3 regions of the Paenarthrobacter aromaticivorans genome follow, and region 3 is predicted to be linked to each of the others. Evidence: riboswitches for the same ligand, from Rfam matches in the RefSeq annotation. Region 3 holds a riboswitch; each other region holds the start of a gene.
What was found. A riboswitch is a leader RNA that binds a small molecule or an ion and turns the genes downstream of it on or off. The one in region 3 is predicted to bind S-adenosylmethionine.
Positions count from the first base shown of each region.

Region 1 (9,738 bases), on a different contig from region 3:
CTGCGCTTGTACCTTCTGGCGCTGCTTGAGTCAGGACCCAAGCACGGATACGAGCTGATCAAGGCCCTGGGTGACCGGTTCGGCGGCACCTACTCCCCCAGCGCCGGGACGATCTATCCTCGTCTTGGGAAACTGGAAGAGGAAGGCCTTGTAGCTACAGAGACCGAGGGCCGCCGCACCAAGTACTTCATCACCGAAGCAGGACTGGCGGAGCTGAACCGACGGCGGCAGGAGCTTGCCGACGTCGAGGATAATATCTCAGCCTCCGTGCGTCGACTGGCCGACAACCTTCGGGAAGACATTAGAACCAACATGCGTGGCCTGAAGGCGGATCTCGCCGCTACGGCTGAGGCCGCGCGCTCCACTGCGACGGCCGCCACCTTCCAAAGCAGGACGGCGGGCTTTTCCCCTGAGGGTCACCGAATGCTCAAAGAGGCCGAGCTCCTGGTCCAATCATTCCGCGATGACATCCGCGTGGAGTTGCGTCAACACAGCGCCTCGCACCCGCTGAATCCCGTAACCCTTGAGACAGTGCGCGCAGTGTTGGACCAAGCCCGCATCTCAATCAGGAATTCGCTGCGGAGCTGACAGTCGTCCAACCCGGTTCGCGAGCGAACGCCCGGATGTGCGAAACTGGAGGGCAGCTCTATTGAGTATCAATCATCGAAGGAGGCCAGCTATGAGCAAGCGTGCACGTAAGCGTCGTGACCGTAAGCGCGGCGGCGCGAACCACGGCAAGCGTCCCAACACCTAAGCCATCGGCTTAGCGTCAAGGCTTAACAGCAAGGGCCCCGGAAACCATTCGGTTTCCGGGGCCCTTGGCGTTTGGGCGCTTTACCTGGCCCCATTGCTGGAACAGCGGCGTTGGATCAGGCCTCCACCGGCTTGATGGAGTGGATCCGGTCAAGTATCGAGTTCTTGAGGTTCTCCGGCGCGGACTCCGTGCACGAGCGCTTGACCATGGTGCGGATCAGGCACTCAAGGTCATACTGCTCAGCACATTCCTCGCAGGTGTCCAAGTGCTGCTTGATTTCTGTGAGGTCCTCGCGCGTCAGTGCGCCGTCGAGGTACTCATAGATCCGCTGCATCCGTGTATCGTCGCAATCGCCCAATCCCTGGCAGTCGCTCATTGCTCTTTCTCCTGATTGTTGCTCCCGGCCGCAGCCTGGTCTTCGGTGTGGGCCTTGAAGCCCCGTTCTGCGGCGTAATCCGCCAGCATGTCCCGCAGCATCTTGCGGCCGCGGTGCAACCGCGACATGACTGTGCCGATCGGGGTGTTCATGATTTCGGAAATCTGCTTGTAGGCATATCCCTCGACGTCGGCGAAGTACACAGCCAACCGGAATTCCTCCGGGATGGCCTGCAACGCGCTCTTGACGTCGGAATCGGGCAGGTGGTCCAAGGCTTCAGCCTCTGCGGAGCGCAACCCCGACGAGGTGTGCGATTCCGCCTTTGCCAGCTGCCAATCCTCAATCGTGTCCGAGTTGGACTGCAGCGGTTCACGCTGCCGCTTCCGATAGAGGTTGATGTAGGTATTCGTCAGGATCCGGTATAGCCAAGCCTTGAGGTTGGTCCCCGGCTTGTACTGGTGGAAAGCCGAAAACGCCTTGGTGTAAGCCTCTTGGACGAGGTCTTCGGCATCGGAGGGATTCCGCGCCATCCTCATTGCCGCTGAATACAGCTGGTCCACGTACTGCATGGCGTCGCGCTCGAAGCGCTCCCGCCGCTGTTCGGGAGTTTCCGTGGCGAGATCGACGTCGGCCGGTGCCGATGCGTCTGCTGCGCCGTCCTCCGGGGACGGGTCGGCTGCTTCGTACATGGCCGCTGCGGCCGGTTCAATGGTGCTCATCGTTGCCAAGTCTACTGTCAGCTTCCGGGAATCCGGCTGCGCAGGATACCCGGGCTCCAGGAGACCCACACGGTCCCTAACCAAGGTCAAAAAACCAACTCCGTTCAGCGAAGCGGCAACGCCTTGCCGCGGCCCGGTCTTCACCGTTCCTCTTGTTCACAACGGCAGCCGCTGGGTAAATATTCCGCAAAGATGCAAGACTAGAGCAGACTGCACCCCTTGAACACAGCACGTATTGAATATCGTCATGAATATCGTGGCAAGCCATCCAGGAGGCAAGACATGTCTGTTATCCGTTTTCTCGCGCGGCCGATGCTCGCGTCCAGCTTCGTCATTGCAGGTCTCGACAAGCTCAAGAACGCGGACGACACTGCGAAGCAACTGTCGCCGGTCCTTCGCCGTGCATCGGAGTCACTGCCCTTCCCGACAGATGAGAAGGTCCTGGCCCGCGTTATCGGCGGCGCACAACTGGGTGCAGGCGCCCTGCTCGGCCTCGGCAAGTTCTCCCGCTTCGCGGCAACGGTTCTGGCGTTGACGTCGGCACTGAACTCCTACGTGGAGTGGCGCTCAGCCGACATCAGCACCAAGGACGGCCGGAGCGCACGCCGGGCCCAACTCCTGAAGAACATTTCCCTTACCGGCGGCGTTTTGTTGGCTTCTGTCGATACTGAAGGCCGCCCCAGCCTCGCATGGCGGGCCGAACATCTGGCTGCCGACGCCAGGAAGGTCACGGGCAAGCAGCTCAAACGGGCAGACAAAGCAGTACGCAAGGCCGTTGACAACGCAGTTGGAGCATAAGGAAGCATGACAGGTACCACCGCATCAAGCACGGGTTCAACACACTCCGTCGAAACCCTGCCCCTTTGGGCGGCTCCGTACGCCACCAAGCCAGTGGATGCCACAGTGACGGTGCCGGGCTCAAAATCGCTCACCAACCGTTTCCTGGTCCTTGCAGCATTGGCCGACGGCCCTTCCCGGCTGCGAGCCCCCCTTCACTCCCGCGATTCCGTGCTGATGATTCAGGCGCTCAGGCAACTGGGCGCCACCGTTACCGAGGTACCCGGCGACGGCGATTATGGACCGGACCTTGAGATCACGCCCATGGATCCTTCAGCTTCGGGGGCGGCGACTTCCATCGATTGCGGCCTTGCCGGTACGGTCATGCGCTTCGTTCCACCTTTAGCTGCGCTACGCAATGGTCCAACCCTGTTCGACGGCGATCCCCATGCCCGGAAGCGGCCCATGGGGACCATCATCGAAGCACTGCTCGCTCTCGGAGTTCCTGTCGCCACCGAAGGCGGCAGGACGCCGTCGGCCCTTCCCTTCTCGGTGGATGGCACTGGCGAGGTTCGGGGTGGCCACCTGGTGATCGATGCCAGCGCATCGTCCCAGTTCGTCTCGGCCTTGCTGCTGGTGGGCGCCCGGTTCACCGAAGGCCTTCATCTGGAACACGTCGGCAAGCCGGTTCCCAGCCTGGACCACATCAATATGACCGTTGCCGTCCTTCGTGGAGTCGGCGTCAAGGTGGACGATTCGGTGCCCAACCACTGGCGAGTGGCGCCTGGCCCCATTCATGCCTTCGACCAGCGGATCGAACAGGACCTTTCCAACGCCGGCCCGTTCCTTGCCGCAGCCCTCGCAACCCACGGTACCGTCCGGATCCCCAACTGGCCCACCGAAACCACCCAGGTGGGTGACCTGTGGCGTACCATCCTGGTTGAGATGGGTGCCACCGTGACGCACGAAAACGGTACGCTCACGGTGAAGGGTGGCCCGGAAATCAGAGGCGCCGACTTCGACGAAACCAGTGAGCTCGCGCCCACGGTCGCTGCGCTGTGCGCACTGGCTACAGGTCCTTCACGGCTGACCGGCATCGCGCACCTTCGTGGCCACGAAACCGATCGACTCGCCGCGCTGGCCGCTGAAATCAATCGGCTCGGCGGAGACGCGGAAGAAACAGCTGACGGCCTGATTATCCGCCCGGCCACCCTGCATCCAGGCGTCGTACACAGCTACGCCGACCACCGCATGGCTACGGCGGGGGCTATTTTGGGGCTCGCCGTTCCGGGCGTTCAGGTGGAGGATATCGCCACCACGTCCAAGACGATGCCCGAATTTCCGCAGATGTGGGAGGCCATGCTGCAGCAGGGCACAGGCGACGATGAAACCGTCACCAGTGAGGCCAGCAACTGACCATGGGCCGCGACGCAAGCTCCTGGGACGAATCCGACGTCCGGATCCGTCCGAACAAAAAAGGATCAAGGCCCCGCACCAAAGACCGCCCCAGTCATGATGACGCGGTCATCGGCCGGGTCATCACGGTGGACCGCGGGCGATACACCGCCATCGTTGGGGAAGACTCCTCTGATGAACGCATTATCATCGCTGCACGCGCGCGTGAACTCCGACGAAACCCTGTTGTTCCCGGCGATTTTGTCGCTTTGGTGGGCGATGTATCGGGAGAGCCGGATACCCTTGCCCGATTGGTCCGCATAGAGGAGCGCAGGACGCTGCTCCGGCGCAGCGCTGATGATACCGACCCCATCGAAAGAGTGGTGGTGGCCAACGCAGACCAACTTGTGGTGGTGGTCGCCGCGGCCAATCCGGAGCCCCGAACCGGCTTTATCGACCGCGCCTTGGTTGCAGCCTACGACGCCGGTATCGAGCCCCTGCTGCTCGTCACCAAAGCAGACGTCAAGGACCCTGCCGAGCTGTTGTCCAACTATCTCAGCCTGGACTTTCCCATCATCATCAGCCGTACGGCAGACGATGAAGCGTCCGGCATTGACGCCCGCTCGGACGACGGACTGTCAGCGCGGCTGGACAGCCGCGCCGTTGCCGAATTGCGGGCCCACCTTGATGGAAAAGTGACTGTCATGCTGGGCCATTCGGGCGTCGGCAAGTCCACCATGGTTAATGCCCTCACAGGAGCCGAGCGTGCTACCGGTGGTGTCAACGCCGTCACCGGGCGGGGCCGGCACACGTCGTCGTCGGCGTTGGCCCTGAAGCTGGCAGACGCACCTCCCGGTAGCTGGATCATCGATACACCCGGTATCCGCTCCTTCGGCCTGGCACACGTGGACCCCGACCGCATCGTGCATTCCTTCCCCGATTTGGAACCTGGCACCGAAACTTGCGACCGCGGTTGCAAGCACGATGCCAGCGCCATCAATTGCGGACTTGACGCGTGGGTGAACGAGGGACATGCCGGTCCTTCCGGAGTGGCCCGCTTGTCTTCGCTCCGGCGACTGCTGGGCGCGGACCCGCGTTTGGAAGCGAAAGAGACCAAGGAACTCGGTACCGTCAACTAAGTGTCAGTGCACCACGATCCAACTGCGGGGAACGTTTCACGATAGTTTGGTGGCATGACCCAACCCGTTTCCAGCTACAACGACGACCTGCGACTGGCCCACGTGCTGGCGGATTCCGTGGACGCCCAAACCATGGACCGCTTCAAGGCCTTGGATCTGCAGATCGAGACCAAGCCTGACCTCACGCCCGTGACGGATGCCGACAAGGCTGCGGAAGAAGCCATCCGTGGCCAATTGTCGCGTTCCCGCCCCCGTGACGCCGTCCTCGGCGAGGAGTTCGGCAGCAGCGGCCACGGCTCCCGGCGCTGGATCATCGACCCCATCGACGGAACCAAGAACTTCGTTCGGGGCGTTCCCGTGTGGGCCACCCTGATTGCACTCGTTGACGAAGGCGAGCCGGTCGTTGGGGTTGTCAGCGCTCCCGCGCTGGGCAAGCGTTGGTGGGCAGCAAAGGACATGGGCGCCTATATGGGCCGCTCACTGGCTTCAGCCACCCGGCTCAAGGTGTCAAACGTGTCGCGGTTGGCGGATGCCTCAATGTCATATTCCAGCCTCTCCGGTTGGAAGGAACGCGGCAATCTGGACGAATTCCTGGGGCTGACGGAAGACATCTGGCGCACGCGCGCCTACGGCGACTTCTGGTCCTATTGCCTGGTTGCCGAGGGGGCTGTGGATATCGCCTGCGAGCCAGAGTTGAATCTTTACGATATGGCAGCACTCGTTCCCATTGTGACGGAAGCCGGCGGCCGGTTCACCTCGTTGGAAGGCGAGGACGGCCCCTTCGGCGGCAACGCCCTGGCAACCAACTCCATCCTGCATTCAGAGGTCCTCAAGCGGCTCAACCCTGCCCTGGATGACCTCCTCTGACCCAGCAGCACCAACAAGCAAACAGGCTTTGCACAGAATTTTCGACGGCGGGTGCCTCCTTTTCGGGGCATCCGCCGTCTTTTCTTCGCCCAAAGCCCAGTTTGAAGACCCTTCGTAACAATGTGCTTAACAAAGCGGGCGACTTTGGAACAGGCCAGAGGCGTGACCTAACCTCTTTACAGGTCACGAGTGCCAGCGCTAAACCCCGGTTTGCTGGCCGGCAACCCTCCATTCGCGGTGGGGTGCCCCGGGTGACGACCCGGCCGGTCCGGAACGGATGCGGCAAGCGCGGATCCCCGTAGGGGGTCCCTCTTGAGTGAGGTCCCATGAGCACTGCTACGTTCAACTCCACCGTTCTGACGTCCCTTGTGGTCGAAGAAGCAAGGCACGAAGCCGCTGCAGGCAGGCCCTTGGCCGCCGTCACAGGTGCAGAGCTGCAAGCTCCCCTGATCCAGGGTGGCCACGTCCGCTACGCCAACCTTGACTACGGAGCATCCGCTCCAGCCTTGACAATCGTTTCTGCGTATCTCAACGAGATCCTCCCCTACTACGCCAGTGTCCACCGCGGCGCGGGCTACGCTTCCCAGATCAGCACCTCGGTCTACGAGAATTCCCGCGACATCGTCCGGGAGTTCGTTGGGGGCCGTCCCGACGATTCCGTGATCTTCACCCGGAACACCACGGACTCACTGAACCTGTTGGCGGGCTGCCTCCCTCAGCTGGACGGAAAGCCAACGGGCGAGGTCCTTTACCTGGACATCGAGCACCATGCCAATCTCCTCCCATGGCAGGGTGTCCCTCACCGCAGTGTCGTAGCTGCTTCGACACTGACAGCTACCGTGGCCAAGCTCCGCGAGGAACTCAGCCAAGGCGGCGTGTCGTTGCTGGCGGTCACCGGGGCCTCGAACGTGACCGGTGAAATCCTGCCGATCGCGGAGCTCGCGGCACTTGCGCACGAATACGGAGCCCGGATTGTGGTGGACGCCGCTCAGCTTGCCCCCCACCGCCGCATCGACATCGCCGCAGCAGACGTCGACTACATCGTGTTCTCCGGGCACAAGCTCTACGCTCCGTTCGGCGCCGGTGTTGTTGTGGGTCGTCCTGACTGGCTTGACGCCGGCACTCCCCACCTTGCTGGCGGTGGCGCCGTTCGTGAAGCCCGCTTGGACTCGGTCAGCTGGGCTTCCGGTCCTGCACGCCATGAGGGCGGCTCCCCCAACGTCCTCGGCGCGGCAACACTGGCCCGTGCGACGCAGGTGCTCGCCGACTTGGATCAAGAGGCCTGGCACGCCCATGAAGCTGCCATCCGCTCATACCTCGTACAGGGACTTGAAGCAATCGACGGCGTGACCGTTCACCGGATCTTCAGCGACTCCGAGGACACCATCGGCGTGGTCAACTTCTCCGTGGAAGGATTCGACGCCGGGCTGGTCGCCGCCTACCTCGCCGCCGAACACGGCGTAGGACTTCGTGACGGGCGCTTCTGCGCCCATCCCCTCCTCAAGCGGCTCGGCCTCCCTTCAGGCTCGCTGCGAGCCAGCTTCGGCGTAGGCTCGCGTCTGGAGGATGCCACACGACTGCTCGCTGGTATCGAAGAACTCAAGCGCACGGGTCTGGGTTGGGACTATGTAGTGGATGAGGGCCGATGGGTACCGGCCAATGACCACCGCACCTATCCGGAATGGGCACCAAACACCCCGGGCACCGCAGGGGCTGCACCCTGCACGATCGACTAAACACTGCCACAGTTTGGTCAGCGGTGCCTTGGCCCAGGCCGGGATCATCATTGTCGCCCGTGCGGTAAATTCGTAGGGTAAATGGCGTTCGCGGTAAAGGAGTCAGTGCGTGGCCGTGCGTTCCCCTCGGGATTCCGGCGGAAGTGTTTCCGGCAGCCTTCTTTCCAGCAGCGCTGGCAGGCCGGGTGGTCCCAAGCTGCATGCCACGCGACGCCACGAACTGGGCCAGAGCTTCCAGGACGGCGGCGAACACTACGATCGGGTTCGGCCCGGATATCCCACAGACTCAGTGGATTGGCTTCTTCCTCTTGGAGCGAAATCCGCAGCTGATATTGGTGCAGGCACAGGAAAATTCACCGCGTTGCTCGTGGAACGCGGCCTGCAGGTGGCCGCCGTCGATCCTTCCACAGACATGCTGGAGCAACTTCGAAAGTCCTATCCCGGCGTTGAGGTGTTGGAGGGTACAGCCGAGGCCACAGGGCTGGCGGACTCAGCATTCGACGTCGTCAGCGTTGCCCAAGCATGGCATTGGTGTGACCCGATGAAAGCCAGCAAAGAGATTGCCCGGATCCTCCGTCCCTATGGAGTCCTTGGCCTCATTTGGAACCAGCTGGACACTTCCGTGCCCTGGGTTCACAGGTTGTCACGAATCATGCACGCCGGAGATGTGCACAAGCCCGGTTTCCGGCCAGTTATCGGACCGGAATTCACGGACTTGGAGAGCCATCTCACCAGCTGGGAGGACGCGGTGTCACCGGAGGACATCATGGAGCTCACAAAATCGCGCAGCTACTACCTCCGCGCAAATGAAGCCACCCGCGCAAAGGTCATGGGAAACCTGGAGTGGTACCTCTTCGATCATCTCGGCCATACCCCAGGCCAACTAGTTGGGTTGCCGTACCTGACGACCACCTGGCGGGCACGCAAGATCCACGGCGTCCCGCCACGGTAGGCTTGGTGTGTGAAGACCAGTACGCCCTCCTCCTCGATCGAGGACTACGTTAAGGTCATCTACTCCTATACGGAGTGGCAGGACAAACCCATTACGTCCTCGCAGCTTGCCCTGCGGCTTGGCGTTGCCAATTCCTCGGTGTCTGAAATGGTCCGCAAACTCAAGGACCAAGGCTTGGTGGACCACCAACCCTACAGTGCCATCAGGCTCACTCCGGAGGGCATGCGACTGGCTCTGTCCATGGTCCGGCGGCACCGCCTGATTGAGACTTACCTCGTTGACGAACTCGGTTACAGCTGGGACGAAGTCCATGATGAAGCTGAGATGTTGGAACACGCGGTGTCCGATACCTTCATCGAGCGCATGGCCGCCAAGCTTGGCCATCCCCTCCGGGATCCTCACGGCGACCCGATTCCATCGGCTGACGGATCGGTGGAACTCCCTCACGCGTACCGCATGATCGAATTGGACGAAGGCCACTCAGGCCGCATCACCCGAATCAGCGACGAAAATCCAGATCTTCTTCGCTATCTCGCGTCGGAAGAGATCACCTTGGATGCTCCTGTGGAGGTGGTGGGGCGCAAACCATTCGGCGGAGCCTTGGTGGTCCGGATTGGCAGCGGACCCCAGCGGCGCGAATTCGATCTCGCGGACGAAGTTACAGCGGCACTTTGGGTCCAAAGCGCCGAAGTCCACGAAGGCTGCGTGCTTCCCGCGCGCTGACTGTGCTGCGCTGACTGTGCCGCGTTGACTATGCACAGTGCATCGGCTAGCTGCGCTGGTCGGCCGACCCGCCGTCGTCGGACGCTGTATCCGGGGCGCTGTCAGCGGTAACTGCCGCTTCGGTAAGCGGGTTACGGATCCCGACGGCGGACGCCACGCCCCCGACAACGAACAGGGCCGCTGTGACAATCAAGGCATTGTACAAGCCCTCCCGTGTAAACACCGGACCAACGATCAGGCCGGCAAAGGCAATGCAGATCAGACCTGCGATACGTGCCACGGCATTGTTTACCGCGGAGC
Region 1 is NZ_JAHOPC010000003.1:213,012-222,749, forward strand. It holds gene KSW38_RS07645 (PadR family transcriptional regulator) at 1-588, shown strand, start outside; gene KSW38_RS23810 (50S ribosomal protein bL37) at 680-754, shown strand; gene rsrA (mycothiol system anti-sigma-R factor) at 870-1,130, opposite strand; gene KSW38_RS07655 (sigma-70 family RNA polymerase sigma factor) at 1,127-1,939, opposite strand; gene KSW38_RS07660 (DoxX family membrane protein) at 2,132-2,647, shown strand; gene aroA (3-phosphoshikimate 1-carboxyvinyltransferase) at 2,654-4,042, shown strand; gene rsgA (ribosome small subunit-dependent GTPase A) at 4,045-5,160, shown strand; gene hisN (histidinol-phosphatase) at 5,215-6,027, shown strand; SAM riboswitch class IV at 6,209-6,322, shown strand; gene KSW38_RS07680 (aminotransferase class V-fold PLP-dependent enzyme) at 6,354-7,763, shown strand; gene KSW38_RS07685 (class I SAM-dependent methyltransferase) at 7,960-8,715, shown strand; gene KSW38_RS07690 (metal-dependent transcriptional regulator) at 8,725-9,438, shown strand; gene KSW38_RS07695 (MFS transporter) at 9,485-9,738, opposite strand, start outside.
Region 1: it holds a riboswitch for S-adenosylmethionine, as region 3 does, so the genes downstream of both, KSW38_RS07680 (aminotransferase class V-fold PLP-dependent enzyme) here and metX (homoserine O-acetyltransferase MetX) in region 3, are expected to answer to the same signal.

Region 2 (9,738 bases), on a different contig from region 3:
CGCTGGGACTGTCACCGTGCTTCCATCCGAGAACAGCAGGTTCCCTCCGGTCACTTGGTCAGTGAGGAGCGGCCGGTCGAACAAGGTCACCGAGTTGATGGTCCTTGTAGGGGAGAAGTCATACTGAATCCAACTGCCCGCCTTTTCGCCGGCCGTCACCCATTCACGCTTTGCGTCCATGGGGGCGCCCCACGCATACCCGTCCCGGGCTTTCTCCGGGCTCTGGGCGGTTGCTTTCTGGGATGACGCCGTGACGGTGGTCCCTGCCGACTTAGCGGCGTTTCCCACCCACTCGATGGCCGTGATGTATTGCCGTTTCAGCCACTCATCGTAGGGGGAATCGGGACATCCTTCGCCAGGACTGCTGCAGATATACATGTCGAAATCCGCGAACCGCACGAAGGTGTCCACCTTGGTGGTGAGTTCGGCACCCGTCACATTCTGGGGGTACTCGTCAATCACATATGCGTCGTAGGCCAGGGACGTATGGGGGCCGGTGTAGCTGCGCGTAGCCAGTTGGGCGAATTTGGCGGTCGCCCAATGGTCGCTGTGGTCGTAGGGACTGTTGAAGTTGCCGGTCCAGTCCTGTGTGCGGAACGTGGTCGGTTGGAAGTTGGCAACCAGCCGATTCAAGGCAGTTTGGAACTGGGACTTTGTGAACGTGGCTGCGTTATCCACGGGCCTGATGGAGGAAAGCCGTCCATCCCAGAGTTTGAGGATGCTCTGGTCGTTATACGCTGCACTGCCGTCACCGTTCGGGAAACCATCGGGCAGCCGCATGAAGACCACCGAGATGTTGGGTGCGCCATTGAGGGTTTGCATTGTCAGTGGGCGGTTGGGAACCCCTGCGTCGGAGGTGGTCCACGAATCAGACACTCCTGCCATCTTGGAGTAGCTGGCCCTGATTCCAGCTTCCAGGCTCTTCCAGTACGCAGCCCCCTCACCGGCCTCGCCCGCGGTGGTGAACACCGTTTGGACGCAGCGTTTGGCCTGGATGTCCCTCATGAAGTCCGGGCTGAGGAAAAGCAGGTCATCGTCCGTGTGAGCCACTATCTGCATGGCCCCGCCGGTTCCTGCGCACGGCGGAACGGCCGCCGACGCAGGGGCGATGGAAAATGCGACGAGTCCCGCGAAAGCCAAAGCCGGAGCAAGGATCAAGCTTAGGAAGCTGAAGAAATGGGGTTGCCGATCCGGACGGCGGACGTATTTTGGACGGTCCACAACCATGCCCCTTTGAGCAGATGTTGGGCCCCCCAGCCGGCAAACTTACGACGCCCACGGGACGTCATTCGAATGGAGTTATGCGCTTGCCGGGCTTTCAGCTGAGCTGAAAGCGATGCAGTGAGCGTTACTGTACTCCTCCGGGGCCCGCCTGGGTAGGGTTCCGGCACACTTCCACGAACGCTTTAAAAGGCGCCAGTCGCTGGTTATCGGGAAGCTGGGACGCTTCCGGATGCCACTGCACCGAGGCAACCCAACGGGAAGGATCTTCAAGCGCTTCCACCGTGCCGTCGTCGGCGATCGCCGTGACCACCAGGCCTTCACCCACCCTGGCCACCGCCTGGTGATGCCCCGAGGCGATCTTGATGGAGGTCCCGTCCGGGGCGCCATAGAGCGCGGCGGTCTTCGATCCTGGTGCAAGTACAACGTCATGCCATGCCCACTCACTGGCCGTGGGATCGTCGGGATTCAATCCGTTGTGGTTGACGGCCGACGGTGCCATGTCCTGGATCAACGTCCCGCCGTACAGCACGTTCAACAACTGGTGGCCGCGGCAGATCCCCAGCAGCGGAAGGCCGGCGTCGATCGTGGCCCGGGCGACGTCGATGTCCAGGTGGTCCTGTTCCGGGTTGACGTCATACACCGATTCCTCCGGATCCTGGCCATAAAGACGCGGTTCCAGGTCCCCGCCACCGGGCAGCAGCACGCCGTCGAGCGTTTTCATGACGGAGGCCAGACGCCCGGCGCTATCAGCGGAAACGGGGGTCAGCAACACGGGCTGCGCGCCCGCTTCACGGAGCAAATCCACAATAAGGGTGAACAGTTGGTTGGCTTCGCCCACGCGGGCGTCGGGATTGTCCGAGCTGCTAAGGCGAATCGGAACTCCGATACGCGGCCGGGCGCCAGCGCCGCCCTCATCTGAAGTCTTCATGCTTCATCATGCAACGGAACATCGCCCTACGCGTAAACGGGACTCAAGCCGTTGAGCACCACTACGCTGATGCCATGAATCCCTCCGGTGCCTTGAACCCAAGTCCACGGACGCTCGACGTCGAAAGCATCGTCCATTTCGACCAACTGGTTACCTCCGGGGCGGGATCCATGCACGGCTGGCATGCGCAGTCGCTGGATCTTCGCGGACGTTCGCGGGAACTGAAAATGATGGACCCGCAGGGCGCGATCTTCCTGGGATGCACTTTCGACGACGGCATCGAGGAGAGCCTGCGAAGCCGGGGCGCCCTCATCTTCCCCAAGATGCGGGGCGTGCCCTTCAACCCGTATCGCGGCACTCTCTACACGGCCAGCGAACTCTACGAGGACATTTCCACTACCGAGTATGAAGCCACCCTGGACGCGAGGATTTACCAGTGGAGCATCCTTCCGGGAAAGCGGGCAAGCCTTGACGCAACGCTCGCCGCAGCCCTCCACGACCACGCGATCGGCGACGCCCTGGACGAACTGCTGCAAGACGGTGACCTGGCAGGTACCAAACTCGTGGGCGTCATGGGCGGACACGCCGCGCAGCGCGGAACCAAGGAATTCGCCGACGCCGCGCGGCTGGGTCGCTTGCTGGCGCAAGCCGGATTCACAGTGGCAACCGGCGGTGGCCCCGGCGCGATGGAAGCGGCCAACATGGGTGCCTACCTCAGCGGACTGCCCGACGCCGATTCCACCGCAGCGCTGGAAACGCTGGCTTCCATACCGGGGTTCAGGCCCTCGGTGACGGCTTGGGCGCGGCGAGCAGCCGCCGTCGTCGAACGTTACCCAGAAGGCGCAGCGACGCTGGGCATACCCACCTGGTTCTACGGCCACGAACCACCAAACCTGTTCGCCACCCACATCGCCAAGTACTTCGCCAACGCGATCCGGGAAGCGATCCTCCTGGAGCTATGCAACGGCGGGATCGTGTTCCTGCCCGGTTCTGCCGGAACCGTGCAGGAGATCTTCCAGGACGCCTGCGAAAACTATTACGGAGCCCCCGAAACCATCACTCCCATGGTCCTGGTAGGCCGCGACCATTGGGAACACACTTACCCGGCATGGGCCATGCTGCGGAGCCTCGCGGCCGGGAGGCCCATGGCAGACAGGATTTTCCTGGTGGATACTGTGGAGGACGCGCTCGCAGTGGTGGCCGCGGGTTAGAAGTCCTTGCTGCAGGGGCTAGAAGTCTTTGCTGCAGGGGCCCGAGCCCAGCTGGGCAAGGCCCGTCTTGTCCCCGGCGGCGTATTCGCGAACCCACGAGGCTTGGTCGTACATCAGCTGGCGGGGGTCATCCACATGGTCCAAACCTAGAACGTGTCCGAGTTCGTGCATGATCACGGCCGTGCCCACTTCCTTGCCCTGGGGTGAGTCCATGATCCCGGCAAACTGCGGTGCATCCAACGATACCGAGCCGGTCACGTAGGCCTTGTAGCCGTTGCTGAGGCCGATGGAGGAACTTCCGCCCAAGCCCACTGTTTGTCCGGTCAGCCGCGGCACCTGCTCCGGCGTGGTCCAGGCAATCAGCACAGGCGCCCAGCGGTCACCGTAGGTGGTGGGCTGGTAGCCGGCCCTGTTGCTCGTGGGGATTTCGGACGTCGGACCGTCATAAATGAACTGCAGTCCGGAGGCGAGGCTGGCCTGCCGAACGGCGTCCTCCACCATGGAATACCAGCTCGTTGGGGCCAGATCTGCGTTGACCACGTAGTGGATCGGCCTGCAAGGGGAGTATGCCAGGGGAGTTCCGTCCTCCTTGACGGCCAGGAATTTGTAGGAAGTGCTGGTCCGCTGCAACGGCGCCGGCGTGCCCAGGGGTGCGTCGGCTTCCTCGAAGCCGGGCAGCGGATCCTGACGTTGGCCAAAGGGAACCAGCCCGGGCCGCGGCGCTTGGCTCTGCGTCGTGGAATCGGACCAGAACTGTTGCAGTTCGCCGCTGAAATATGCGCTGGCGCAGACCAAACCGAGAACGCCAAACAGGAACAGGATGGCCGCGATGCTGCTGTGCTTGATGGGGGGCCGGGGCGGCGGCTTGGCGTGCTGCTGGTAAGGCGGCGGGGGATAGGGGTCTGGCCACTCTGGCGACCCATAAGGTTCCATCGAACCCCCTCACGGGACGGCCCACTCGGACGGTGGGGCGCCGCCGTCGGCCGCTTCCGTCAGGATAGAGCCCATGGGGCCGCGAGTCCATGGCGATTCATGAGAAGCTGCGCTGCTTCAGATGTCCTTGCGGCAAGGAGCCGAGGCCAGGAGGTGAAGACCGTTCAGGTCGCCGGCAGCCAATCCGTCAGGGGCGCCGATCTCCGGGTACATAAGCTGAACCGGATCACCGACATGATCCAGACCCATGACGTGCCCCAGTTCGTGCTGCATGACTGCCAGCACGTAGTCCGAACCGCCTTCCTCGGCCAGAAGTTCAGCCACTTGCGGGGTGTCGAGCTCCAGGCTGCCCGTGATGTAGCTCTTGGGACCATTGTTGAGTGAGTACATGGTGCTGCCGCCCGTACCGATGACGGTGTCGGCCAGCGCCGGAGCCGTCTCGGGAGTGGTCCACGAAATCAGCAAGGGTGCCCACCGGTCACCGTACTTGGACGGTTGGTACGGTTCGCGTTTAGCGGTAGGCAACTCATCGGTGCTGCCATCGTTGATGAACTGGATTCCGGATGCCGCGGAGATATTGGCGATTGCGGTGGCAAGCAGGGCATCCGTACCCTCCGGTGCGGTAGCGGCATTCACGACGTAGTGCAGGGGACGGCACGGTGAGTACCCAACCGGAGTGCCGTCGTCGTTGGTTGCCAGGAACTTGTACGAATCGCTGGCGCTGGCTGGGGGCGGCGGCGATGCCAGCGGGGCGTCCGCCTCGTCGATTCCTGGAGGCGGCGCGTCCAGGGCCCGGGCCGGGGTCTGCTCGATCGGCTCGCTTTTGGGCGAATTGGGCAGGGCCACACCCGGAAACAGCCCGATGATTCGCGGATCGCCGTGGAGCAAACCGCTGACAAGGACAGCCACGACGGCGGCGACACCAGCCATGAGGACGCCGCGAAGAATTCGCAGCGTTGTGCCCGCACGACGGTGTTTTGGCGCGCGCAACGGCGGCTGCTCCGAATCCACGGTTCTCCATTCCCTACGCCCCGGTCACGCGGGGCTGCGCGGAGGACGAACCAACATTACCGCCTAGACGATCAACGTTCCGAACGCGAGGCCTAGCCCATAAGTGGCGGCCGCGGCACCCAGGCCGATCGCCAGCTGCCGCAAGCCACGGCTCAGCGGTGAGGTCCCGGACAACAGCCCGACGACGGCGCCAGTCGCCAGGAGCGCGATGCCCACCAGAACACCGGCTACTGTCAGTGCCGCCACACCCGTCATGCCGAAGATAAACGGAAGGATGGGCACGATCGCACCCGAGGCGAAGAAGCAGAAGCTGGACATCGCAGCACCCCAGGCAGAGCCGACCATTTCGTGGTCATCGGCGGGCTGCTCCTTCTCCGGTTGCAAGGAGAGGCTGGGATCGCAGTCGCAGCTGAAGAGTCCCATGCGCTCGGCGGCACGGTGCTCGGCGGCCTCACGGGTCATGCCGCGGGCCAGGTACACCAGCACGAGCTCATTGTGTTCGATGTCCAAAGAAGGGGCGGCCGTGAGGGTAGCCTGCGTGGGTAGCGTGGCGTTAAGCAACTCCCGTTGCGAGCGGACCGAAACGTACTCGCCGGCACCCATGGACAGGGCCCCGGCCAGCAATCCGGCAACACCGCTCATAAGGACCACCGGGCTGGGAACGCCCGTTGCGGCCATACCCATGACCAGTGAAAGGTTGCTCACCAAGCCGTCGTTGGCCCCAAAAACGGCAGCGCGGAAGGTACCGGAGAGCCTGTTGCGTCCACGGGTGGCAAGGCCCCTGACAACTTCTTCGTGGATTTGTTCGTCGGCAACCATGGCCGCAGTGGCAGCGGGTTCTGCACCGTAGGGGGAACGGCCTTCCGCACGCTGGGCCAGGGCGAGCACGAACACCGAACCGAAGTGCCGGGCCAGGAAGCCAAGTAGCTGGCTCCGGGTGGACGCCCCCTTCGGCATTCCAGCGTGCTCTCCGAGGAGCTTGAGCCAGTGTGCCTCGTGCCTTCCTTCTGCCTCGGCCAAGGCGAGCAGGATCTGGCGTTCTTCGCCGTCACGACGCTGGGCGAGTTCCCGGTAGACGGCGGCTTCGGCTCGCTCGTCGGCCAGGTATTGACGCCACCGCCTGATGTCCGCCGATGTGGGCCGGGCTGGTTGGGGCGGTGTTCCGGATCCGGGGGCGGGGTCCGGAGCGGGGCTCGACGAACCGTGGGATTCCTGGTGCTTCTGCACTTTTTCTCCTGTGCTGGGTGGGGTAGTTGCGGCCCCATTGCACGCCCACTGTACCGCTTATTGGCGCGGATTTTTGGCCGGTATTCCTTAGTTGGAATGTTCGGCATGCCTTAATTTACGAAGGTGCAATCCTCTGCTTTGAGCCTTTCCTTGGGTCCATGTTGGCCGTTGCCTTGACCCTCTTCAGGCACAGTGCTCAGATGGAAGGACAGGGGCGGGGGCCCTCCCCGCACTCGGTCAGCAGGCTGCTTGCCAGCCCACCAGACGGAGGTTGCAGCATGGACACCACCGAACCGCACGCCAACCACCCGGAACGGGAGACCATCGAGTCAGACCCCGCCTACGACTACAGCGAAGACCAGGAAGTCGACGAACCCTGGGTGGAGGAAATCGACGTCCCTGAAGACGACGAGCGGGTTGTCCCCCTGGATGAAACCGAAGAATTCCGCGGGGAAGAAGACGAAGAATTCTAGGACTCTTTTCTTCTAGGCAGGGCCCTCCTCATCCAAGGTGAAATGCCGCTCCAGTCCGGCCGGACGCCCCAGCGCTGCAACAGTCACCGTTAACGTCCTCGACGATGCACACCACCGCGATGGACGCACAGCCTGGGCAAGAGCACGCGCCAACAGCTGCGCTTCAGGGTGCCGGAATCGGGTCAGGCCACCGTTCAGGAACAGGGTCACAGTCCCACGGACAAGGTCGACGCCGGGAATCACCGGAACGGTGGGCGTCTCGGATTTGGTGGGGGTCGTTTGAGTTGGGCTGACTACACCTTGGTACGGCAAGGACTGCTCCTTTAGGGAGTGCTCTTGCCCGCTCGGTTGTCTCTGGTCCGGGGCGGGCCGCTTCCTCATCCGAACCACCCGTGAACATGGGGTTGGTGTGTGGCCAGTCGGAGCTTTGCGCCACCTCTCTTGAAGCTGGGACCACTGTACTGGAGGAGTGCTGTCCTGAAGAACTGCGGGTGGGTTGTTGTGGGGCCTGGTGTGCGTGCCAAGGGGTGTGGATGGGGCGCAGAGTGGGACCCACAACGCGGCGACTCGGGACGGAAAGCGCAACGGCGACGCCGCCCCGGAAAGGGGCGGCGCCGCCGTCGAACATTACCCGGGGCTGGGCGTCAGCTAGCTGGCGTTGTGGCTGCTGACAGGGTGGGCCTCCAGCGGCAGTTCTTCCGAGACTGCCCCGGCCACGCGCTTGTCCCACGCGGCCCGGACTTCGGGTTCGGTGGGTGGCGTGAGGAGGGAGATCACGACATAGGCCACGAACGAGGCCGCCAGGCCGTAGTAGATGGGTTCGTTGGCGTAGACGCCATCGACGCTCGGAATGACTCCAATAGCGAACAGAATCAACAGTGCCAGGGTCAATACAGAGCCCACTGCCATGGACCATGCAGCGGCGATACCGGTTCCGCGCTTCCACACCAGGCCGCCGAGAATCGCGACGAGGAGGCCGCCCACCAGGATGTCGTAGGCAATGGTGAGGGCAACAACCACGTCCTGCGCGGCCATGGAGATCACCACTGCAACGATGCCCAGGCCCAGAACCCAGTAGCGGTTGGCTTTGACGTCGTGCTCAGGGTTTTCGGTGTCGTCGGTGTTGATGGTCTTGCCGAACCAGCTGGCGACGAACGGAACAACATCTGCGCGAGCCACCGTGGCGGCGGCAATCAGGGCACCTGAAGCGGTGGACATCATGGCTGCAACAGCTGCGGCCATGACCAGGCCGCCAATGCCGATGGGCAGGATGTGCGTTGCCACTTCGGCGTACACCACGTCCTTGCCGAGGTTGGCGACATCGATGTTGGGGAGCGCCACCCGGGCGGCCAGGCCGATCAAGGCACCGGCTACACCGTAAAGGATGCAGTAAACGCCGGCGGTAGCTCCACCCCAGCGTGCAACCTTTGGAGTCTTGGCCGTGAAGACGCGCTGCCAGATGTCTTGGCCGATCAGGAGTCCAAGGGTGTAAACGACGAAGTACGTGATGATCGTCTGGACACCGATGCCGTCGATCTGGAAGAAGCTCGCATCGACGCGCTCACGGATTCCGTCGAGTCCTCCGGCCGCGTTCATGACGAAGGGGAGCATCAGGAAGAAGATGCCTACGGTCTTGATGATGAACTGGACCTGGTCGGCCAGCGTGATGGACCACATGCCACCGATGGTCGAGTAAACAAGCACAATTGCGCCGCCGACGGCGATCGCCATCCAGCGTTCCCAGTCGAAGAGGACTACGAAGATGGTGGCGTATGCGCCGGTGGACGTGGCACAGAGCATGAGGGTGTAGGCGAGCATCACGATTCCGGAGGTCTGCGTGGCCTTGCTGCCGTAGCGAAGGCTGAGCATTTGGGAAACCGTATAGATCTTCAGGCGCTGGATGGTGCCAGCGAAGAGCAAGCTCAGCAGGAGGACGCCGGAGCCGATTGCGACTACCAGCCACATCCCTGAGATGCCGAACTTGTAGCCCAAGCCGACGCCGCCGACCGTGGATGCGCCACCAAGGACAACCGCGGCCATGGTGCCTGTGTAAAGGAAGGGGCCCAGGCGGCGGCCAGCCACCAGGAAGTCGCTGTTGTTCTTGGTGCGGGACTTGCCCCACCAACCGAATGCAAGCATTGCAAGCAGGTACACCACCACAATGGCGATGTTTATGAACGATGAGTCCATGAGTGGCTCCTTGGAGCTGGTGCACGGAGTTTGGGGGTTTCGACGTTACTCCTGGGAAGTGCCGAAGTCTCCGTGCTGATGATGGGAGATTGGGGATCGTGTTGTGCCTCACAGACAACACTTGTTGCCTATGAGGATATGTTGTGATGGGAGTAACAGTCAAGGGGCTTTGGTCATCCTCGGGCTGTTAAGGGCTCCGGAGGCCCGCGGTCCCGCTACTATTGCTGCAATGACAGGGCCCAATGACAGGCCTGAAAGGTTCGTGAATGAAGGCTCTCCCCGTTGAACCAAGCAACGTTCCTGTTGCTATCGGTTCCAGAATCCGCGCAGCCCGCCAGGCGCAGCGACTCACCATCGAGCAAGTGGCGGACGCGACAGGCCTAACCAAAGGCTTCCTCAGCCGTGTCGAACGCGACCTGACCTCGCCGTCGGTCGCTTCACTTGTAACCCTTTGCCAGGTCCTGTCCGTGTCGGTAGGAGACTTGTTTGCCGCTCCGGAAACGCACCTGACCAGGCGCGACGACGGCCCCCGGATTTCCCT
Region 2 is NZ_JAHOPC010000011.1:83,367-93,104, forward strand. It holds gene KSW38_RS16880 (chitobiase/beta-hexosaminidase C-terminal domain-containing protein) at 1-1,221, opposite strand, end outside; gene KSW38_RS16885 (gamma-glutamyl-gamma-aminobutyrate hydrolase family protein) at 1,349-2,152, opposite strand; gene KSW38_RS16890 (LOG family protein) at 2,227-3,363, shown strand; gene KSW38_RS16895 (matrixin family metalloprotease) at 3,382-4,296, opposite strand; gene KSW38_RS16900 (matrixin family metalloprotease) at 4,414-5,250, opposite strand; gene KSW38_RS16905 (VIT1/CCC1 transporter family protein) at 5,371-6,534, opposite strand; gene KSW38_RS16910 (hypothetical protein) at 6,813-7,007, shown strand; gene KSW38_RS16915 (hypothetical protein) at 7,020-7,319, opposite strand; SAM riboswitch class IV at 7,335-7,454, opposite strand; gene KSW38_RS16920 (sodium:solute symporter family protein) at 7,656-9,197, opposite strand; gene KSW38_RS16925 (helix-turn-helix domain-containing protein) at 9,464-9,738, shown strand, end outside.
Region 2: it holds a riboswitch for S-adenosylmethionine, as region 3 does, so the genes downstream of both, KSW38_RS16915 (hypothetical protein) here and metX (homoserine O-acetyltransferase MetX) in region 3, are expected to answer to the same signal.

Region 3 (9,738 bases):
CACGCAGAATCAGCAGTCCTGGCCTTCGACGTTGGCGGTACCGATGTGAAGGCCGGACTCGTGGATCCATCCGGAAACGTCCTTGGCATGCGTCGCGTCCCCACGCCCCTGGATCCATTGAATCCAGGGGAAGCCGTGCTGGACAGGCTCGCAGGGCTTGCTGATGAGCTCGCATCCGAGTTCCCGGACATCCCGGCCAAAGCAGCGGGGGTCATCGTCCCCGGCATCGTGGATTCCGTGGGAGGGATCGGGATCTACTCCGCAAATCTCGGGTGGCGTAACTTCCCGTTCACTGCTGAAGCCGAAAAGAGGCTGGGGCTTCCCGTGGCGTTCGATCACGATGTCCGCTCCGCCGCTGCCGTGGAACGCGCTTTTGGCGGATCCAAGGAGTTCAACGACGTAGTGGTCATGGTGGTGGGCACTGGAATTGCCGCCGCAGTCTTCTCCGGTGGCGTGCCCGTCACGGCCGGTGGTTTCGCCGGCGAGCTCGGCCACGCTCAGGTACCGGACCCCGACGCCGGAACTGCAGCAACCATAACTGAACCAATAGGGGCCACCATCCTAGAGGCCGTGGGTTCGGCAGGCGCCATCGCCAAGCGATACAGCAGGAAGTCGGGGAATACGGTAGACGGTGCCCGGGATGTCCTGCTCCGCTCCCAAAAGGGAGATGCCGTGGCTGCCCGCGTGTGGGCAGACGCCGTGGACGCCCTGGCCTTCACCATCTGCCAATGCGTAAACATCATCGGCACTGAAGCCGTAGTGATTGGGGGAGGCCTGGCCGAAGCAGGCGAGGACCTCCTCGAACCGCTCCGGGCGCGGGTGGACCAGATCCTGGACTTCCAACGACGCCCACGCCTCATCCAAGCCCAGCTTGGCCAGGACGCCGGGCTCCTTGGCGCAGCGTTGAACGCACGCGCACTCCTGGATGGTGCGCGATGACCGGCTCCGCCGCAACCCGCATCGTCACCGTCACCCCGAACCCAGCCATCGACATGACCTATACCGTCCACGGAATCACCGAGGGCGCCAGCCACAGGGTTCCCACACCCATCAGCCGCGCCGGAGGCAAAGGGCTCAACGTCGCCAGGGTGGTTCACCAAGTAGGTCATCCCGTGCTGGCCATTGCTCCTACCGGAGGAGCCGCGGGACAGACCCTGGCTGCTGAACTTTGGACGAGCGGGGTGCCCCACACGCTGGTGTCCGTCGCCGCCGAAACACGCCGCAGTATCGCGCTCGTAGACACCCTCGCCGGCGAGACCTCCATCTTCAACGAGGAAGGCCAGGCGCTCCTGCCGGACGATTGGCGCTCGCTGACCGCCGCCGTCGTTAAAGCCATACGCGGCGACGACGGAGAAGCTCCCGCCGCTGTGCTGGTGGGGTCCGGCAGCCTGCCGCCGGATGCACCGGCGGATTTCTACCCGTCCCTGGTGAAGCTGGCACACGACGCCGGCATCCCGGCCATTATTGACACCTCAGGACCCGGAATCATCGCCGCTGCCCAGGCCGGGGCCGATGTCCTGAAACCCAATCACCACGAGCTCGCGGAAGCCACGGGGGAGTCCAGCGTGGAAGCAGCTGCGCTCTCGCTGATTGCCATGGGCGCCCGCACGGTCCTCGTCAGCGCCGGTGCGGACGGAATGCTCGCCTTCGACCACGCAGCACCCGGCGGGTACTGGAGCGCTAGCCTCCCCGGGCCGCTGAGCGGCAACCCCACAGGGGCGGGCGACGCCGGTGTGGCGGCTGCCGCCGTCGCCCTCGCCGAAGGCATTACCGAACCCCGCGAGATTCTTCGCCGGGCCACCGCCTGGTCCGCCGCAGCAGTGCTCATGCCTGCAGCGGGCGAAATTTCGCCGAGGTACCAGGAACTCGAAGAACAACTGATCGTGACATGGAAGGAGACCCGGTGACCCTTGTCAGCACGCGGGAATTGATGGACAGGGCCGCGGCCAACGGTACGGGCCAAGGTGCGTTCAACGTCATCCATGTGGAAACAGCGGAGGGGCTGGTGGCGGGTGCCGAGACGGCGGGAGTTCCACTGATCCTGCAGATTTCGGAGAACTGCGCCAAGTACCACGGTGGACTCGAACCGATCGCGGTGGCGGCTTTGGCGATCGCCCGCGACGCATCAGTGTCCGTTGCGGTTCACCTGGACCATGCTGAATCCGAGGACCTCGCCATCGCGGCCGTGGACCTGGGCTTTGGCTCCGTGATGTTCGACGGCGCGCACTTGCCCTATGACTTGAACGTGGAAGCCACACAACGGGTAGCCCGCTACGCCCATGAGCGAGGCGTTTACGTGGAGGCTGAACTCGGCAAAGTTGGAGGCAAGGACGGCGCCCATGCACCCGGTGTCCGGACCGACCCTGCGGAGGCGCAGGCGTTTGTTGAAGCAACGGGTGTGGATGCGCTCGCGGTGGCCGTTGGTTCCTCCCATGCCATGACCGAACGCAGCGCCGCACTGGACCTGCACCTGATCACTCGACTGAAGTCTGCGGTCGGAAAACCGCTGGTCCTGCACGGCTCTTCGGGCGTCACAGACGAGATGCTTGTAGCTGCGATCGGCGCAGGTATGACTAAGATCAACGTATCCACACATTTGAACGGGTTCTTCACCCGCGCCGTCCGTGAGTACCTCGATGCCAACCCTGCAGTGGTGGATTCCCGGAAGTACATCAAGGCCGGCCGGGACGCACTGGTGCAGGAATCCGCACGTTTGCTCACGCTGTTCGCCAAAGCGAAATAGCCAGACCCCGCGAAAGGCTCGTCATGACCCGCACCGATCGGCTGACCGCCATCCTTGACCTCCTGGCCGAATCCGGCCATGTGGAAGTCGAGGACATCGTGACGCGGCTTGGCGTGTCACCGGCCACGGCACGCCGGGACTTGGACAGCCTTGCGAAACAACGACTGCTCAGCCGTACCCGCGGTGGCGCCACCACCGGATCCGTAGCCTATGATCTCCCGGGCCGCTATAACCGTGATGACCACGCCGTGGCCAAGCAGGAGATCGCCCAGGCGGCATCGGCCCTGATCCGCCCCGGCGCGGTGATCGGCTTGAGCGGGGGAACCACCAACACGGCGCTGGCGCAGCTGTTGTCCACCCGCGAGGACCTCAACGCGCCGTCCAACAGGCCCACCCTCACGGTGGTGACCAACGCGATCAACATTGCCTCGCAGCTCGCCGTTCGTCCGAACATCAAGATCATGGTTACCGGGGGCATCCTGAATCCGCGCTCCTATGAGCTCGTGGGGCCGTACACCGACGTCATCATGCAGAAGGTTGCCCTGGATATTGCGTTCATCGGGGTCAACGGCGTTGACCCGGACCTCGGCCCCACCATCACCGATGAAGGCGAAGCCATGGTGAACACCGTCATGGCGCGCCGGGCCACTGAGTCCTACGTGGTGGCGGACTCTTCCAAGGTGGGCCGCCGCTCCTTTGCGGCCATGTCCGGGTACGACTTCCGGCACCTCATCACGGACGCCGGGATCAGCGCCGAGGACAAGGCCGCATTTGAAGCCAAGGGCACGGAAGTCATCGTCGCACCTGCCACCTAAGCGATCCTGCAACTACGTGACAAGTGCTAGAAACGCATTCTCGGCGCGTGAAGCACTGAATCGTCAACATCCCTTGGCACCCACTGGCTGAACGGTTTGTCCAGACTGTACTGGCCGTCGTCGGTCCTTATCAGCGTTCGGAGTTCGGCGTTGTCAGGGTTGTTCAGCGATTCGAAATACTCAACAGTCCAGTGGAACCAGCGCATGCAGAACAGCCTCATGGTCAGTCCATGAGTGACCAACAGGGTGTTTGGGGCATACGTCGGCTTTTCCCAATGGCGGTAAAGGGTCTCCATGAACGAGGACACGCGGTCGTAGACATCCGAGCCTGACTCGCCCTCGCGGAACCTGTAGAAGAAGTGGCCGTAAAGGTTGCGCAGTTCCTTCTGGTCCTCGATCTCCCCGGCAATCTGAAAGTTGGCCCAGTCCTGCTCACGGAGCCTGGGTTCTTCGATCACGCGCTCGATCAGCGGTCCCAGGTCCAACGCTTCAAGAGTCTGGTACGCCCGCAAATAGGGGGAGACATAAACGCAGACCTGCTCGCCGTCGAGCTTCCGCCGAAGGGCTTCGCCCGCTATCCGGGCCTGTTCAATTCCGGGTTCGGTCAGCGGAATGCGGTAGTCCGGCACACGGTTGTAGATTGACGTGTCGGCATTCGCGGCTGACTGGCCGTGCCGGATCATGAAGATTCTCCCTGGGGCACTCATCCCACCAAGCATAGGGGGGCTGCCTAAGGGTGGAACGGGAACGTGCGCAGTTCACGGCAAAGTGGCAGGAACTACAGGCAAGATAGGTACATGCTCCTTGCTTCCCGCCGCCGCCTGCGCGCCGAAGTACTCATCGTACTGGGCCTGTCTTTGGGCCAGTCCGCTGTGTACTCCGTGGTGCAGCTACTGGACAAGATGACGCGCGCGCCGCTGTCCGAGGCAACGTCGACGCTTAACAGGTCCCAAAGCACCCGCGAGTACTTCGACCTCACGTACCAACTGCTGGACATTATCTTCGCTTTGGTGCCGGTGGTCCTGGTGTTCTATTTCCTGTCATCGCATGCCCAAGGTGGCCGGGAAAGTGCAAGTGGCTTTGCCCGCCTGGGGTTCAACTTCGCACGCCCCGGCAAGGACCTCTTGCACGGACTGGGACTCGCAGCCGCCATTGGCATTCCTTCACTTGGCCTGTACGCGGCCGGTCGCGCCCTCGGAATCACCACCGCCATTGTGCCCAGCGGCCTGGAGGCTTACTGGTGGACAGTACCTGTGTTGATTCTCTCCGCGATTCGCCACGCGATCGTTGAGGAAGTGATCGTCGTGGGATACCTCATGGACCGCTTCGGAAAATTCGGCTGGAGTACGCCGCTGGCCATTGTCGTGAGCGCGGCCCTTCGTGGCAGCTACCACTTGTATCAAGGCTTCGGGCCGTTCATCGGCAACTTCGCCATGGGCTTGGTCTTCGCCTGGATCTATACAAAGACGAAGCGAGTGATGCCTTTAGTCATTGCACATGCGCTGCTGGACATCGTCGCGTTCGTTGGCTTCAGCCTCTTCGGCAAGGCGATCGGCCTGGGGTAGGGCCCCTTAAAGCTAGTGGACCCTTAAAGAGAAATTCGGCCGCCATCGGTGGGTGACGTCGTTGGCACCCGCTGATGGCGGCCGAAGCTTGAAGGCGTGCGTCAGATGGTGACGGCGCCGGATGCGGTTTCGAAAGTGACGGACATGATGCCAGGCGTACCGTGCGGGGCCATCCACTGGACAGCGACGTCCTCGAGCGGCTTCTCCACGGGTTCGCCCAGCCATTCGGTAACGCGTTCCGCCGAGCCCGCAATCGTGAGGCTGGACATCTTGACGTCACTCTCGTAGACCTTGGACGGGTGCAGTGAGGGATCGCCCTCCCACTTGAGCAGGTACGGCACCTGGGGATCGGCGATCAAGCCGAGAATGCCGATCTGCTGCCACACGAGTTCGCGGCCATCCGGGAACTTGCGGTTGCCCGGAACAGCGGAGCGGCCGAGGCGTTCCTCGAAGGGGGCGAGGTCGTCAACGGCGACGCACCAGCCCATCCAACCGCCGCCAGCCGCCGAGCGTGCGCGGACTGCCTGGCCAAAGGGTGCCTTGTCAGAAGCAGGGTGGTCCAGGACCTCTACGACTTCCAGGTATTTGTTATCCGCCAAGGGAATGATCATGTTCCGGGTGCCGAAGCGCGGGTGCACTCCGCCCCGGACTGCGTCCACTCCCAGAGCTGCGGAAATTCGTTCGGTAGTGGCCAAAAGGCCATCTCGTTCACAAGCGTAAGAGACGTGATCCATGCGCATGGCTTCATCTTGGCACTTTGTGATCGGGGTCTCAGCTAAGGCGAGCCTAACTAACATGGGACGTTATTCCGCGCTACCGGAACGCGTCACGCCGGGTCGCGTAAAGACTGAAAAATACTGTCTTCGTCACAAAACTGTCCAAGTCCCCGGGCGCTTCCTAGACTGGCCCCAGCCCACGCCTACAGCGATCAACGGCAAATCCGCGCGCCACTAAGAGGAGAATTCAATGTCCCAAGGATGGTCTTTCGAAACCCGCCAGATCCACGCAGGCCAGGAGCCTGACTCTGCCACGGGAGCGCGGTCGCTTCCGATCTACCAGACCACGTCCTTCGTTTTCCCGAGCGCAGAGAGCGCAGCCAACCGCTTTGCACTGGCCGAGCTCGCCCCGATCTACACTCGTATCGGCAACCCAACACAGGATGCCGTGGAGCAACGGATCGCCAGCCTCGAAGGCGGGCTGGGCGCGTTGCTCCTTAGCTCAGGACAGGCCGCGGAAACCTTCGCCATCCTGAACATTGCCGAGGCCGGAGACCACGTCGTCGCCAGTCCCAGCCTTTATGGCGGCACCTACAACCTGCTGGCGCACACGCTGAAGAAGTTCGGCATCTCCGTGACGTTCGTGGAGGATCCGGACAACCTGGACCAGTGGCGGGACGCCGTGCAGCCCAACACCAAGCTGTTCTTCGGCGAGGTGGTGTCCAATCCGCGCCAAGACGTGCTGGACATCGAGGGTATTTCGCGCACCGCGCATGAGGCTGGTGTGCCGCTCATCGTGGATAACACGCTCGCCACCCCCTACCTCATCCGTCCCATCGAGTGGGGTGCGGACATCGTGGTGCACTCGGCTACCAAGTATCTGGGCGGCCACGGCGCAGCGATCGCCGGCGTGATCGTGGACTCCGGAAACTTTGACTTCGGCAAGGACCCGGAGCGCTTCCCTGGATTCAATACTCCCGACCCCAGCTACAACGGACTCGTTTACGCCCGTGACCTTGGCAAGGACGGCGCGCTTGGAGCCAACCTCTCCTACATTCTCAAGGCACGTGTGCAGTTGCTGCGTGATCTGGGTTCGGCGGTTTCCCCGTTCAACGCCTTCCTCATCGCCCAGGGGCTGGAAACCCTGAGCCTGCGGGTCGAGCGCCACGTCTCGAACGCCACCAAAGTAGCTGAGTGGTTGGAAGCCCATGACGACGTCGAGTCAGTCGCCTTCGCGGGCCTGCCGTCCAGCCCTTGGTACGACCGTGGCCGCAAGTACGGGCCCAGGGGTACCGGTGCAGTGGTGGCATTCAACATCAAGGGTGGCGTCGAGGCCGGTAAGCGATTCGTCGATGGCCTGGAGTTGCACTCCCATGTTGCCAACATTGGTGACGTCCGCTCGCTGGTTATCCACCCGGCGTCGACTACCCACAGCCAGCTCACGGCCGAACAGCAGTTGGTTGCGGGCGTGAATCCAGGCCTTGTCCGCCTGTCCGTGGGAATAGAGCATGTGGACGACATCATTGCTGACCTGGAGGCCGGTTTCCGGGCTGCCAAAGGCGCTTAGGGGGAGTCCGATTACGGCAGCTGAACCTCGCGTTTGAGCCGTTAAGACAACGCCTGCGCGGCGTGGCCGCCTGTCGACGAAAATTCGCCGGGCGGCCCTCCGCAGTGCGTGTTCCTGAACGAAGCGGCCCCAAACCGTCACACAGCTGTCACATTCTTCGCCAAAACAGCGGTATTTTTCCTAGACTCTACGTATTAGGTCATGAGTGCCAGTGACAGCCCCGGCTTGCTGGCCGGCAACCCTCCTCCGCGGTGGGGTGCCCCGGGTGAAGACCTGGCCTGTCGCACGCAAGGCGGCAGGCAAGCGCGAGGTTAGGTGTCAAAGGAATGACCATTACTGCTACAGCACCCCCAAAACCAGGCAAAGAAGATGGGACGGTCAAGTACGCCGGCGTAGGTTCGCTGGAACTTGAAGCCGGCGGTTTTCTCCCGGACGTTGTGCTTGCCTACGAGACCTGGGGTCAGTTGAACGAGGATGCGTCCAACGCCGTCCTGGTTCAGCACGCACTGACGGGAAGCACGCACGTGGCCCGCGGTGCCACCGATGAGGAAGGCTGGTGGGAGCAACTCGTTGGCCCCGGTGCGACGATCGACACCAACCGGTTCTTCGTCATCTCCATCAACATCGTGGGCGGCTGTTACGGCAGTACAGGCCCGTCGTCCGAGGCGCCAGACGGGCGGCCTTGGGGATCCCGCTTCCCGCTGATCACTTTGCGCGACAGCACGGTGGCCGAAGCCCGCCTCGCGGATGCGTTGGGGATCAAGGCATGGCACGCCGTCCTTGGCGGTTCCATGGGCGGGGCGCGGGCACTTGAATGGGCGGTGACCTTCCCTGAGCGTGTTCAGCGGTGCGCGGTTATTTCTGTCGGCGCCTACAGCACGGCCGAGCAAATCGCGTTCGCCCAGTCGCAGACGCTCGCCATCCGCCAGGACCCGAACTTCAACAACGGCGATTACTACGGCGGCCCAACACCGGAGGCGGGCCTTGCCTTGGCCCGACGCATAGCGCACATCACGTACCGGTCAGCGCTGGAGCTTGATTTCCGTTTCGGCCGGGAAGCCCAGCACCAAGAGACGCCCCTGGCCGCTCCGGTCCTCGGGGAGCGTGGCCGCTACCAGGTGGAAAGTTACCTCGACCACCAAGGCACCAAGCTGGTGCGCCGGTTCGATGCGAACAGTTACATCGCCATCACCGAGGCACTCATGTCCCACGACATCAGCCGGGGCCGGGGCACCTTGCAGGAAGCCTTGGCCACCGCCACTGCTGAATTCTTTGTGGCAGCCGTCGACTCCGACCGCCTTTATTTTCCGGCCCAGTCATTGGAACTGGCGCAAAATCTGCCAGGCAATGTGCCCGTCCACGTGATCGAAGCCCCCATCGGACACGATGGCTTCCTCACCGAAATCGGGCAGCTGTCAGCCCAACTACGCGAGGCTTTCTTCGCCTAAGCCGGCTCATCCGTTCATGATGTCGCCGCGCTGCTTCATGTAGTCCTCCATCGCGATCTCGCCGTTGCTGAACTTGAGGTCCAGTTCGGCGAGCTTTCGCGCGCGGAATCCTTGCTGCTCAGAGCCGCTGTGGCTCGGAAACGTAGGTGAAGAAGCGTTCGACGCCGGTCCTGGCGGCGGTGGGGCATCGGCAGGGCGGATGGTGGTGGGTTCCCCGGGATAGCCCGGGTAGTTCTGGGTGGGATATGGCGGTGCCGGATAATTCTGCTGCGGGTAACCCGGTCCGGGAAGATTCTGCGGAGGATAGCCGGGGCCCGGATAGTTTGGGCCCGGGAAATTACGGTCCTGAAGCCGGCGGGCCCGGGACCGGTTGTAAAGGCGGATCCCCATGGGAATCAGCCACGAGCAGACGATGATCCAGAAGATCAGATTGTTCACGGTGCAGGCCTCCTAGGTCTTAACCCAGCTTAGTCCCGCGGTTCACACCCGCTTTGTCTCCATGCCCAGGAACCTCCCGTAGCGTTCCACTTCTGCATCCAGGGCTTGTTGTTCGGCTGTTGTGACCGGCCTGTTCATCCTGATGTCGAGTTCGCAGATCCCGCCGGAGAAGCCGTGGCGCCACCATCCGGCCAACCTGCCATCCAGCAACACCACGTGAATGGGAGCATCACCCTCCGGGAAATAGGGCGCCCTTCCACCGAGGTAATGCCTCGATTGGGAATAGCCCATCACGTACTCGTCGTAGCACTGGATGAGATCGGCGCGGGGGAGGAGCGGCCCATCATCAGTTGGCGGGGGAGTCACTGCAAGTGCTTCCACGTCTTCGGCTGGCAAGTAGAAATCCAGGCCGTCAATTGCCACAGTCGCCAAGGCGCCAGGCATGG
Region 3 is NZ_JAHOPC010000007.1:166,333-176,070, reverse strand. It holds gene KSW38_RS13165 (ROK family protein) at 1-939, shown strand, start outside; gene KSW38_RS13160 (1-phosphofructokinase family hexose kinase) at 936-1,907, shown strand; gene KSW38_RS13155 (class II fructose-bisphosphate aldolase) at 1,889-2,743, shown strand; gene KSW38_RS13150 (DeoR/GlpR family DNA-binding transcription regulator) at 2,767-3,558, shown strand; gene KSW38_RS13145 (histidine phosphatase family protein) at 3,585-4,241, opposite strand; gene KSW38_RS13140 (CPBP family intramembrane glutamic endopeptidase) at 4,356-5,123, shown strand; gene KSW38_RS13135 (VOC family protein) at 5,225-5,863, opposite strand; gene KSW38_RS13130 (bifunctional o-acetylhomoserine/o-acetylserine sulfhydrylase) at 6,090-7,406, shown strand; SAM riboswitch class IV at 7,604-7,718, shown strand; gene metX (homoserine O-acetyltransferase MetX) at 7,733-8,854, shown strand; gene KSW38_RS13120 (hypothetical protein) at 8,861-9,292, opposite strand; gene KSW38_RS13115 (winged helix DNA-binding domain-containing protein) at 9,335-9,738, opposite strand, start outside.